DNA from 4 places in the Oceanobacillus sp. B139/18 genome. Region 1 is predicted to be linked to each of the others. Evidence: predicted binding sites of a transcription regulator. Region 1 holds the regulator's gene; each other region holds the start of a gene.
What was found. The regulator Rex, encoded in region 1, represses fermentation and respiration genes when NADH is low (regulators of the CRP and FNR family bind a similar motif). The targets are predictions, from matches to a motif close to TTGTGAAATATTTCACAA.
Positions count from the first base shown of each region.

Region 2: the regulator Rex is predicted to act here: its motif matches at 1,801-1,818, upstream of qoxA (cytochrome aa3 quinol oxidase subunit II).
Region 3: the regulator Rex is predicted to act here: its motif matches at 1,345-1,362, upstream of ACZSMY_RS09375 (FAD:protein FMN transferase).
Region 4: the regulator Rex is predicted to act here: its motif matches at 1,286-1,303, upstream of ACZSMY_RS16825 (nitrate reductase subunit alpha).

Region 1 covers NZ_JBVFXI010000002.1:617,462-620,678, reverse strand. The annotation lists gene ACZSMY_RS10375 (ABC-F family ATP-binding cassette domain-containing protein) at 1-933, opposite strand, end outside; gene ACZSMY_RS10370 (redox-sensing transcriptional repressor Rex) at 1,291-1,926, shown strand; gene ACZSMY_RS10365 (DUF4305 domain-containing protein) at 2,045-2,239, opposite strand; gene ACZSMY_RS10360 (CPBP family intramembrane glutamic endopeptidase) at 2,241-2,945, opposite strand.
Region 2 covers NZ_JBVFXI010000001.1:37,179-40,395, reverse strand. The annotation lists gene ACZSMY_RS00175 (exonuclease SbcCD subunit D) at 1-145, opposite strand, end outside; gene ACZSMY_RS00170 (EAL domain-containing protein) at 241-1,455, opposite strand; gene qoxA (cytochrome aa3 quinol oxidase subunit II) at 1,958-2,845, shown strand; gene qoxB (cytochrome aa3 quinol oxidase subunit I) at 2,917-3,217, shown strand, end outside.
Region 3 covers NZ_JBVFXI010000002.1:409,062-412,278, forward strand. The annotation lists gene menA (1,4-dihydroxy-2-naphthoate polyprenyltransferase) at 1-181, opposite strand, end outside; gene ACZSMY_RS09375 (FAD:protein FMN transferase) at 201-1,253, opposite strand; gene ACZSMY_RS09380 (FAD-dependent oxidoreductase) at 1,601-3,217, shown strand, end outside.
Region 4 covers NZ_JBVFXI010000006.1:38,170-41,386, reverse strand. The annotation lists gene ACZSMY_RS16830 (nitrate/nitrite transporter) at 1-1,020, opposite strand, end outside; gene ACZSMY_RS16825 (nitrate reductase subunit alpha) at 1,371-3,217, shown strand, end outside.

The sequences.
Region 1 (3,217 bases):
ATCACCGGCTGGGTGATCAAGACGATCTATTTTTTCAAGCTTTTTCCGTCTGCTCTGGGCACGTTTCGTCGTAGAAGCGCGTGCTAAGTTACGCTGAATAAAATCTTCCATCCGTTTAATTTCTGTCTGCTGTTTTTCAAATTCTTTTTTCTCCTGCTCATAATCAAGCGCTTTTTGAGCTAAGTAGTTACTGTATGTTCCGTGGAACTTTTTAGAATGATGTCTGGAAATTTCATAAACAATTGATACAGTTTTGTCTAAAAAGTAGCGGTCATGGGAAACAATAATGATAGCACCTGGATAGCTTACTAAATAGCCTTCGAGCCATGTAAGTGTGTCAATATCTAAGTGGTTCGTCGGTTCATCGAGAATAAGCAGCTGCGGTTTTTGCAGTAGAAGCTTACCGAGGGCAAGTCTTGTTTTCTGTCCGCCGCTTAAATCGGTAATTAATGTATCGTAATCATAATCACCAAAGGACAACCCGGTGAGCACAGATTTTATTTCCGCTTGATACGTATATCCGCCATTTGATTGATATTCATTTTGAAGCGTATCATATCTTTCGAGCAGCTGTTGATAATCAGATGCTTCCATATTGGAGGCGTCTGCCATCTGTGCTTCCAGTTCACGTAATTTTTTCTCCATGGCAAGCAGAGGCGAAAATACATCCAGCATCTCTTGCCAGATGGTTTTTCCGGACTCTAACGTCATATGCTGTGAGAGATAGCCGAATGTCAGGTCTTTCGGCTGGAAGATCTCACCGCCGTCATAAGGCATTTCTCCTGCCATGATTTTGAGAAGTGTTGACTTTCCGGCTCCATTGCGGCCGACTATTGCAATCCGTTCATTATCTTTTATTTCCATTTTTATATTAGCTAGAATCTCTTCTGCTCCAAAGGATTTAGAGATTCCATTTAGTTGCATTAAAATCATCGTTGCCATCCTTTCTGACTCGTAAAAAAAGCTGTTCAAAAAGCACATGAAAATAAGGTGACGAGCATGTTATTGCTTATCCTGTCTTCTTGAACCATCCTGTAAAAGGAAAGTAATACCTTCTATCAGTGTAACGTATCCAAATAGAAGCTACAATAAAATTATAATAAAGTTCGCTATGTTGGCTGTATTTCTGTTAAAATTATATAATAGAGTGTGTACTATTGAATAAATGCGTTATTTACAACATAATGAAAGCGAACGTGTAAAATTATGGCAGTATCCATGTACAAAAAATGAAATAATTTAACATGTAAGTTTTCCTATACATTAGTAATTGAAGAGAGGCCGTTTCAAATGGAACAAAATAAAATCCCGCAGGCAACAGCAAAGCGTTTGCCTTTATATTACCGATTTTTAAATAATTTATATCAGCAAGGGAAGATGCGTGTATCTTCCAAAGAGTTAAGTGAGGCTGTTAAAGTAGATTCTGCAACGATCCGCAGAGACTTCTCCTATTTTGGTGCACTTGGGAAAAAAGGATACGGATATAATGTGGAGTATCTATTAGGGTTCTTTAAAAGTACACTGGACCAGCATGAGATAACAAATGTTGCTTTAATTGGTGTTGGAAACCTGGGAACTGCATTTTTGCATTATAACTTTTTAAAGAACAATAATATTCGTATCACGATGGCGTTTGATACGGATGATTCCAAGGTAGGCACGGAAGTTGGCGGTGTTCCCGTGTATCATGTGAATGAATTAGAGGATAAAATAAGCGGAATTGAAGTTGCTATTTTAACAATACCTGCAGAAGAAGCAGATGCCGCTGCGAACCGCCTTGTGGAGCTCGGTATTAAAGGTATTCTTAATTTCACGCCGGCACGTATTACCGTTCCAAACTATATTCGTGTCCATCACATTGATTTAACAGTAGAATTGCAATCACTTGTATACTTTTTGAAGCATTATTCCTTAGAAGAGGAGTAGGATATGCACAGAAGCTCCATAATGTTTTCTTAACCAATCTTCTGCTTTCTAATTGCAAAAAACTAGCTCTTTACAGAACTTCTAAATTTAAGAAGCTTCCTGCCTAAGAGCTAGTTTTTTATTTTTTATTCTTTACTTTAAAATAGAATCGCAGCATCCGGAAGCCGGCATAGAAGGTTAAAGCTGCAAATCCGGCGAATATAAGGGGAACTGTATCCCAGACGGATTCTCCCTTGCTGAGAACCCCGACATAAATAAATAAAACACCGAATAAAACATAAAGAATGGCTTTTATTAAATAAGGCTGATGCATGTTAACCTCCAAAGAATATGAGTTGTAATTGGTCAAGCCGTTTTTGAATTTCTTCTGGATCTAAGGAAAGCTGAGCCAGCACGACAAGGGTGTTCATCCCGGCATGTACGATGATAGGTACAAGAATTCGTTTTGTTTGTACATAAAGGAATGCAAAAACAAAGCCCATCGCAGCATATACTAGTATATGCAGAAAATCTGTATGAATCACGGCAAAAATAAGAGAAGAAATTAAAGCCGCAAAGAAAAAGTTCATTTTTTTATACAGCGAACCAAATATAATTTTCCGGAAAATGATTTCTTCTAAAATAGGCGCCAAAATTGCCGGAAGAACAATAAAAATTGGCACAGCCCGTGCCATGTTCATAATGCCTTGGGTATTCTCTGAACCGGGATCGATTCCAAATAGCTCCATTTCAATGGTGGCAGCCAGCCCTTGTGAAAGAAGGGCCATAATAATTCCCAGAACAGACCAGACAATAATACCGCCGATCCCGACAGCATCTGGATGAGCCCGGACCTGCATATCAGGCTTTAAGAGCCAGAGAACAATAACAAGGCCAAGAGTGAAACTAAAGACAGACCAATAAATACTGGCAAGCGCAAGGTTTACACCAAATATGGATGTAATCAGCGGGGCCATAAGTAAAACAGAAAATTGCATAATGATATATGTGAGAATGACATATGTATATCTTCGAGTCATAAAAACGCTCCTTCAACTATTATCGCCATAGGATATATTCTAACACAACTGTTACTGAAAATTATAATCAAAAGTACATCAAATCATGCATGAAACATTGAAAAAGAAAATAAACAAGGGTTAAAATAAGAAAGCAGAAAGTGAAAAGTAGAAGTTATCTTCAAAAAGTAAACGAATACAAGTTTTTCTAACACGATGGAGCAGTATAAAAAAACTGAGGATTCACTGAAAAGCAAGCGAATCTAAGTTTTTCTAAAAATTCATCATCATCG
Region 2 (3,217 bases), on a different contig from region 1:
AATCTCCTGCAATAATAACAGCGTGCGGACTTTCTTTTTCCACCGCTTCAACAAACTGATCCAGGATGCAGGCCTGGTCTTCAGTCATATAAACGCCTTGAACCAGCTTACCCAGATGCCAATCTGCTGTATGAATCAATTTCATTTAAAAACCTCCTTCTATCCGGAAATTCATCAAAGACGAAAAAACGGACAAATCAAGCTTTGAAAGGTACTCATTCCCCTTTCATTACTATTCTCTTATAGTAAGCCTTCTTTTTCTAGCAAATAACTGTATGGAATATCAAAAAATATATATCGTTCCTGAGACAGCGGATAAGCGTACGTTCGTATCAGCTCGGAACGCTCGATATCTGTGTATAAATCCGATAAAATTCCTTTTTTCTCAATATTCATCCGCATTATATTCTCGAAAAAGTATGGACGCCAGCTCCAGTTTTTATGCATCCCTTCCTCAATCAAGGTCCAGCTCCCCTGCATATCTTTTTCCACGTTCGCCGAGATTTGCAGGCCGACGCTGTTGCAAACATAGATACGAAATACAAAATCTTCACAGCCCTCAGCAAGCTTCAGTAGCCAGCTGTCGTCGTTTGTTTGTTTTGTCTGGGAAAGAAGACGGTCAATTATTGCATAAACGGAATCTAATAATTCAAATTGTGCCTTCGCTTTCTTTTGTTCATAGGTTACAAATTCTCTAAAATACTCCGTTAATTTATTTTTACATGCATCTTCCTCAATAAAATCCTGCTGCGGATAAGTCAGATAGCTGCCCTGATAATATTCACCGCCGCTTTGCCATGCAAAATTCAATTGTTTATAAGAACGGATGCCTTTAAATAACAAAGAAGCACCTATTTTTCTCGATAACATCGACACGCCAAAATAAACATCCTTATACAGATGCGGGAGCAGATCATCCTTTAAAAACGATGTATCTACTTTAATAAAGGAAGGATGCAAGACGGCTAGTTGATTCAGACTGCCATTTGGGTCAGCTAATTCAATGCTGATTTTTACTCCCAGTGTCTTTAAGTATTTAATGATATGACCTAGCTGATCTGTATTAATTGGCAGACAGGTATCCTTGATTTCGAGAATGATTTCATTCAGATTTAATCCTTTTTCTTGATACTCATGCAATAAATCAATAAATACTTCTCCATTATCACGTACCAATAATTCTGCATCATAGTATAAAGTAAGGTGTCCTGTAAAATGTTCTTGTAATTTTTTCTCAATTGCTTTTTGATGGATATACTGGTTTACCTCCAGCCGGAATTCATCTGGAATGGAGGTATCATCGAAGAGCCAATCTAAACGCTGCTCTTTATTATTTTCATCTAAGTAGTAAGCAATTACTTCATAACCGCTTACCAGCTGCTTATCAGCCCGGACAATCGGTTTATAATAAGGAAGTAATTGTTCTAAATCTATCAATATATCTAATGGATCCATGCTGGCTCCCCCTTCGTTTCATTATAGCATATTCCACTTTACACTTATTTGATTTACATTTTCCTCTTATAATATCAAAAAATAACTCATAATCTTATTCAGAAGCCCTTCTTAAATTTATTTTCAGATATATACCGGCATAAATCAGTTTATCGCAGTATAACTCCGGAACTGGGGTTGCGGTTACTCCCCCATCGAGGAACCTTTGTGCGTCGAAAACCCCTCACTAAAGGAAGTTTCAATTTAATGTTAAAAGCCCTATTACTACCATTTATTAATATTGTCAAGCCTTTTTCGACATTTACCGACAAAATTCAAAAAGATGTAGAAGTTTTCATGAACATTTTGTGAAGTGTTTTTCAATCTCTTGTAATTTCCTTACATCAGTATTAATATTATCTCTGCTATAAACCAATGCTAAGTTAATTGTGTGTTCATTTTGTGAACAACCTTTTAATCATAGTAATCCATCTTATTAAACATCAAAGGAAGGGGTATCAACATGAAGTTAAAGTGGACCTACTTAGCCTTATTAACAGGCATTGCTGCTTTTCTGGCAGGCTGTGAACCATTACTTGTACTTGATCCAAAAGGTCCTCAAGCAGATACAACTGCAACTGTGATTTGGATATCGATTTTTACAATGTCATTCATTGTAATTGTTGTCTTAGTAATGCTGACAGTTATTTTATTTAAATATAGAGCGTCAAAACAAGATCCTGACTACGAGCCGCCTCATATTGAGGGTAATAAATATGTAGAAGGAATTATTGTCGCTGTTCCAATTTTAATTGTTGCCTTTTTATCCGTGGTTTCTACCATTTCGACACATCAAGTGGAGAGCCCTCCAGAAGGCTATGCTGAAGACGAGCCGCTCGTTATCTATGCATCCTCTTCTAACTGGAAATGGCATTTCAGTTATCCGGAACAGGACATTGAAACAGTGAATTATGTTTTCATCCCAACAAATCAAAACGTTGAATTCCGTTTATATTCTCATGGAACGATTTCAAGTTTCTGGATTCCTCAATTGGCAGGACAGAAATATGCGATGGCAGATATGACAAACTATCTGAACGTTGTTGCAGATGAGCCTGGGGAATATATGGGAAGAAACTCTAACTTTAACGGAGAAGGTTTTGCAGAAAATGAATTTGCTGTTACAGCAATGCCTCCAAGTGAATTCGATTCCTGGGTAGAAGATATTCATAATACTGCGGATCCGCTGACCGAAGAAGAATTTGAAGAATTATTAGAGCCTGGACATTTAGGACAAATGACTTTCACTGGTACACATCAGGAATTTAAACCTGCACCTGAGGGAGAGAACAGTCCGCATAATCATGGACCATCTGATTCAGATGAAGATGGCGGACACCATCATCATTAATCAGCTTTACAACAGCACTCAAATTTGAGGCGCCTGAAAATTTCTGAGCTCTAGAAAGGAGTTTCGACATAATGGATTTTTTAGATAGATTTTCTATTCCGCCCCATGATGATCCAATGCTTTATGCATCCATCGTTGCGATTGGACTTGTAAGTATTGCGATTGTTTTTGGTGTTACCTATTTCAAAAAATGGGGATATCTTTGGAATAATTGGTTAACAACGGTTGATCACAAACGAATTGGTATTATGTATATCATTTCAGCATTGCTTATGCTTTTCAGAGGTGGAGCAGATGCTGTGATGATGCGTCTGCAGACAGCTGTTCCAGATAACAGCTTCTTAGACGCACAGCACTATAACGAGGTTTTCA
Region 3 (3,217 bases), 210 kb from region 1:
AATTATTGATAGCCGTTGTAGTTAAATCAAACAGCAGCATGGCACTAAAGAAAATAGCTGTGTTTAGCGGTTCAAACATATCATAACGATAGATAACAAATAATAGTCCAATTAAAAACGGAAATAAACTAGCTAATTTGGTGCGAATTTCTACCAGCTTTAAAAACGTAGGCAGTGTCATCATAGCCCGCTCCCCTCACCTATTCTATTAACGTAAATTCCTCATCTGTCAGTTCAAAATTGCCGGCTAATCCATCGGTGATATAAACATTTTTGTCCTTTGTCACAAAGATGGCTTCTGCATCCTGCATCTGTTGAATAAAGTCCAATCCTTCCTCTAACCCTTTTGAATATAGCAGTGTCGAAAGTGCATCCCCGTCAATTGAATGCTCACTGATAACCGAAACACTGGCAAGCTCTCCTTCAAACGGATAGCCAGTCTGCGGATTTAATAAATGATGATAGATTTCACCCTCCACTTCTAAAAAACGTTCATAAATACCAGAAGTAACGATAGACTGATTCGAAGCAGTCAATCTGCCAACAGTTTCTCCCATTGGCAAGAATGGATTTTGAACACCAACAACCCAGGGATCACCTGATGTCTGGTTCCCCATAACATATATATTGCCTCCTAAATCAACCACAGCAGTGGTGACCCCTTCCTCCTCTAACAGTTCTATGACTTCATCAGCAATATAACCCTTCGCAATTGCTCCCAGGTCTAACCGCATACTGGATTCTGTCAGCATCACGCTTTGCTCTGCTTCATCGAGTTCTATTTTTTCATAATCAATCAACGGCAGTATGTCATCAATTTCCTCCTGCAACGGTTTTCTCGCATCATCCATCCCGATATTCCAAAGGCTGGTTAATGGACCGACAGCAATATCAAAGGAGCCCTCTGCCAATTCACTGTAATCCTTTCCTTGCTTAATCACCTGCCATACATCCTCTGACACCTCGACAGGGCCTTTTCCGGCCTGTTCATTGATTTCAGCCACTTCCGACCCAGCTTCATTGGCAGTCATTTGCTGTTCCAATACTTCAATTCGGTCAAACACCTTATCTAACGCCGACTCTTTATCCTTGTCATACACCTTTATCGTGATAACTGTTCCCAGTAAAAATTCTGTCTCACTATATGGATTGCTGATTAATGATGATGCATCGCTTGATGAATCGGCATTTTTAGAACAGCCTGCAATAATCAGCATCAGCAGCATCAGTGAGATACCAATTTGTTTCTTCATTTTCATACCTCCCTCGCCCTTGTGAATGTTAATAAACACCATAATAATTATTTTCATGTGATTTAATTCACAATTATTTACATAATTTTAATTGTGAATAATTTCACAAATATTACATGTTTATTGTATAATTTATTTCGTATCATGTCTATAAAAAACACAAACAAATCTATTATTACCAAGGATTTTGTCATGAAAATGACACACCTGATTATTTGATATTTTATTTTTAATTTGTGAACTATTTATCAAATCTATAGACTTTTTTTATGAATATGTTAGAATGAAATTGTTCAATAGTTCACAAATTTAACATTATCTATTTTGATTACAAAGGAGTGAATACAATGGCGGAGAAAAATATTGTTATTATTGGCGCCGGCTACGCAGGGGTGCATGCAGCTAAGAAGCTGGCCAAAAAATACAAACGTGATGATTCTGTTTCTATTACTCTGATAGATCGACATTCCTATCACACCATGATGACAGAATTACATGAAGTAGCTGCACACCGGGTAGAACCATCTGCTATTCAATTTGATTTACGAAAATTATTTAACCGCACCAAAGTGAAACTCGTCACAGACAATGTTACCAACGTCGATCATGATACGAAGACCGTCACCACGGAACACGGTGAATTCGCTTATGACTACCTTATTCTCGGGATGGGCGGCGAAGCAAACGACTTTGGTACACCAGGTGTAAAAGAGAACGGCTTTACCCTCTGGTCCTGGGAAGATGCGATCCGCATCCGGCAGCATTTAGAGGAGGTCGTCAAACGGGCAGCATTAGAACATGACCCGGAAAAACGCCGTGCCATGCTCACCTTTACAGTTTGCGGTTCCGGCTTTACCGGTATTGAAATGATTGGAGAGCTTATCGAGTGGAAATACCGTTTAGCAAAGGAAAATAAACTGGACGAAGAAGAAATTCAGCTGTATGTAGTCGAAGCGGCCTCCTCTATTTTAAATATGCTGGACCGAAAAAGTGCAGATAAAGCAGAAAAGTATTTAAATAAAAAAGGCGTTACCTTGCTTAAAAACTCACCAATCGTTGAAGTAAAAGAGGATAGCGTCGTATTTAAATCAGGGGAAACCCTTTCCACACACACATTGATTTGGACAGCCGGGGTCAAGGCAAATTCGGATACAGAAGATTACGGTATCCCGACTGCCAGAGCAGGACGTCTGAAAGTAAATGAATATATGGAAGCAGAAAACTTGGAGAACGTCTATGTTATCGGCGACTTAGCCTATTTTGAAGAAGAGGAAGGCAAGCCGACGCCGCAAATTGTCGAAGCGGCCGAACAGACAGGTGTGACAGCAGCTAAATCCATTATTGCGGAAATCGATAACGGCCAAAAAGAAGCATTTGAAGGGAAATACCATGGCACGATGGTTTCCATCGGAGCCAGATATGGTGTGGCGAATTTAATGGGGCTGCGTTTAAGCGGCTGGCTGGCTAATCTGATGAAGCACTTGGTTAACCTGTATTATTTCTTCGGGATACGAAGCGGCTATTATATGTTTCATTATATTATGCATGAATTTTTCCAAACCAAGGATAAGCGCAACATTTTCAGAGATACAATTACCAGATATGGAAATGTTTTGTGGAGCTTGCCATTGCGATTATTTGTCGGCGGTTTTTGGCTCGATGAAGCAGCCTCTAAAATTTGGGGAGAATCTGTTTGGGGTGAAGTCACCTCAGGCTCTGCAGGTATTTCTCGATTATTTCAGGGACTCGGAGAAGATTCCTGGCTGACCGGGAACAGCGTGAACATGCCATTTGAATGGCTGCAAACAACCACCAGCAGTGCAAGTGAAGCGGTAGATGGCGGTGCAGAATGGGCCACTCCTATTTTAAGTGATATGCCAGGTATTTTTGAATGGTTTATGCAGATTATGCTGCCGACACCGGAAGTAGCTATCTTTATGCAGAAGGTTATGGCTTTCATTGAG
Region 4 (3,217 bases), on a different contig from region 1:
AAAGAATCCGCCTAATCCGCCCATCGCAGAAACGATCCCATTGACGATACCAGCTTGTTTTGAAAAATATAAGGGAACTAATTTAAAGACTGTCCCATTTCCAATCCCTACGGTTACCGCAACGGCCAATGCACCAACGGTATACCACTCGATACCTGGTGAAAAGGATAATAAGATGCCTGAGAAAGCTACCCCAATGAATACAAACATTAAGATGATAAATGCATTGAATTTATCAGCCAATAAACCTCCAATTGGTCTTAATGCTGTAGCAATCACAATAAAGATAGCAGTTCGAATGCCGGCATCTACCGGTTCTAAACTGAAGTTATCTACTAAAAAGCTTGGCAGGAACATGGTAAAAGCAACAAAAGCACCAAATGTGATGAAATAAAATAGGCTTAGGAACCATAGGGTTGTGTTTTTATACACACCTTTGATTTGTTCCGCCATTGATTTCTTCACTTTTTCTTCTGAACGATCCCCAAAGATAAAAACAAGTGCGGCAAAAACAAGTAAGATAATCAGGAAGCTTCGGATGGTACCTTGCCATCCAATTGCCCCAGCGAGTACAGGTGCGCCAAAGGATGTAATTGCTGTACCAACGTTACCAATCCCATATACGCCATTGATAAAACCGTGTTTTTCCTTTGGGTAATATTTTGGAAGGGATGTCACTCCGATGGAGAAAACCGCTCCGCCTATCCCCAATAGTAAGCCGCCAATGACTAAATCTGTGAAAGAGTCGGCAATGCTTAAGAAGAAAACAGGGAATAGTAAAATCAAAAAGCTAATGAGAAAAATAATTCGTGCCCCAAAGCGATCGGCATAAAAACCAATTGGAATACGCAGTAAAGATCCTAAAATAACAGGGATGGCCGTAATAATAGATGCTTGACCGGATGTTAATGAAATATCCATTGTAATGTATGGCATGAGCGATGAAATCAGTACCCACACCATAAATCCGATAAATAGATTTGAAGTCTGTAAGATTAATTGTAATCCGGGTTTTTTCATTTTTATTCTCCTTCCATGATGAGGTAATTCTTTCATTTGTTTTTTTCGATGCTTCTATTTCTATTCATTTGATTACGTTGAAAATTTTAATCTTTCTTTCACAAATACGTAGTGAAATAAATCACATGATTTGTGTCATTTTTTTGAAGACAGAAAGAAGATTTTTTTGCTGGAACTTCTTTTTGGCAGTAATAGCAGTCTTTTTCAAACACTCAACAACAAGCAATATGCTATCCGTTTGAATCCATTTTAATTTCTGTCCTACGTGTGATGTTTTTCACAACGAGCCGAAATAAGAAATGATTTAATAGGTCATAGATTGATTAGCAATTCTATTAGGAGGGATTTAGATGGCGAAGAAACCATCTCCGCTTTGGCAAAGATTGAATTACTTAAAGCCGAAAGAGAAATATTCCAATAACCATAGTCAACTGCAAGAAGGAAACCGTGATTGGGAAAATGTTTATAGAAGAAGATGGCAGCATGACACCGTTATTCGTTCTACCCATGGGGTTAACTGCACGGGATCATGCAGCTGGAACATCTATGTAAAAGACGGCATCGTGACATGGGAAGGGCAAGCGTTGGATTATCCGACAACTGGCCCGGATATGCCAGAATTTGAACCTCGCGGCTGCCCTAGAGGAGCCAGTTTTTCGTGGTACATTTATAGCCCTTTACGTGTGAAATATCCTTATGTAAGAAAAAAATTACTTACGCTATGGAGAGAAGCATTGCAAACCCATGAAAATCCATTAGAAGCTTGGAAAAGCATTGTAGAGGATAAGGAAAAGGCAGCATCCTATAAACAAGCAAGAGGAAAAGGCGGCCTCGCCCGTGCTGATTGGGGAGAGGTAAACAAACTGGTTGCAGCTTCCTGCTTATATACTGCCATCAAATATGGTCCGGATCGAAATGTTGGATTTTCTCCGATTCCTGCCATGTCCATGATCAGTTATGCATCAGGCAGCCGCTTCATGCACCTTCTCGGCGGTCAAATGCTGAGTTTCTATGATTGGTATGCAGACTTACCGCCGGCATCCCCGCAGATTTGGGGAGATCAGACAGATGTGCCGGAAAGCTCTGACTGGTTTAATTCAAGCTATATTATTACCTGGGGTTCGAATGTTCCGTTAACTCGTACACCTGATGCACACTTTTTAGTGGAAGCAAGGTATAAAGGTACCAAGGTCATCTCGGTAAGTCCGGATTATGCAGAATCCACCAAATTCTCGGATGACTGGCTGTCGGTAAAACAAGGCACGGATGGCGCAGTTGCGATGGCAATGGGGCATGTTATTTTAAATGAATTTTATGATAAAAATAAAACGCCTTATTTTGAAGACTACGCGAAGCAATATACGGATTTTCCATTTTCCGTACGTTTGAAAAAGGAAAATGGAAGGTTTACAGCAGATCGCTTTTTACATGCAAAAGACCTTGGAATAGAATCAGAGAACAATGAATGGAAACCAGCGTTGTACAACGATCTTACCGGGGATTTTTCCATCCCGCATGGCACGATGGGATCTCGTTGGGACGAAAAAGGCAACTGGAATTTAAAACTATTTGATGAAAGAACCAACGAAAAAATTGAGCCGGTTTTAAGTTTTCTTGGCAGGGAAGATGAAGTTGTTTCTGTAGATATGCCGTACTTTGATGCAGAGACAAAGAAAGTACTTCCTCGTACCGTACCTGTAAAGCAAATCGAGATAGACGGTGAGACAGAATATATCGCAACGGTGTATGATTTAATGCTTGCCAACTACGGAATCGACCGCGGATTGGGAGGGGAGGCGGCTGCGTCCTACGATGAGATTGCGCCGTTTTCACCTGCATGGCAGGAACAGATTACCGGAGTGGACCGCAATTTAGTAATTAAAATTGCTCGTGAATTTGCTCAAAATGCCATTGATACAAATGGACGTTCCATGATTATCATGGGAGCCGGAATCAACCATTGGTACCATTCCGATACGATTTACAGAGCTGTTGTCAACCTTGTTCTGATGGTTGGAGCACAAGGAGTCAATGGCGGCGGCTGGGCACATTATGTCGGCCAGGAAAAATTACGTCCTGTAGAAGGCTGGACAACGGTCCAATCAGCAAAAGACTGGGGCGGACCAGCAAGATTGCAAAATGGTACTTCTTTCTTCTATTTTGCAACGGACCAATGGCGTTATGAAGAAACATCGAT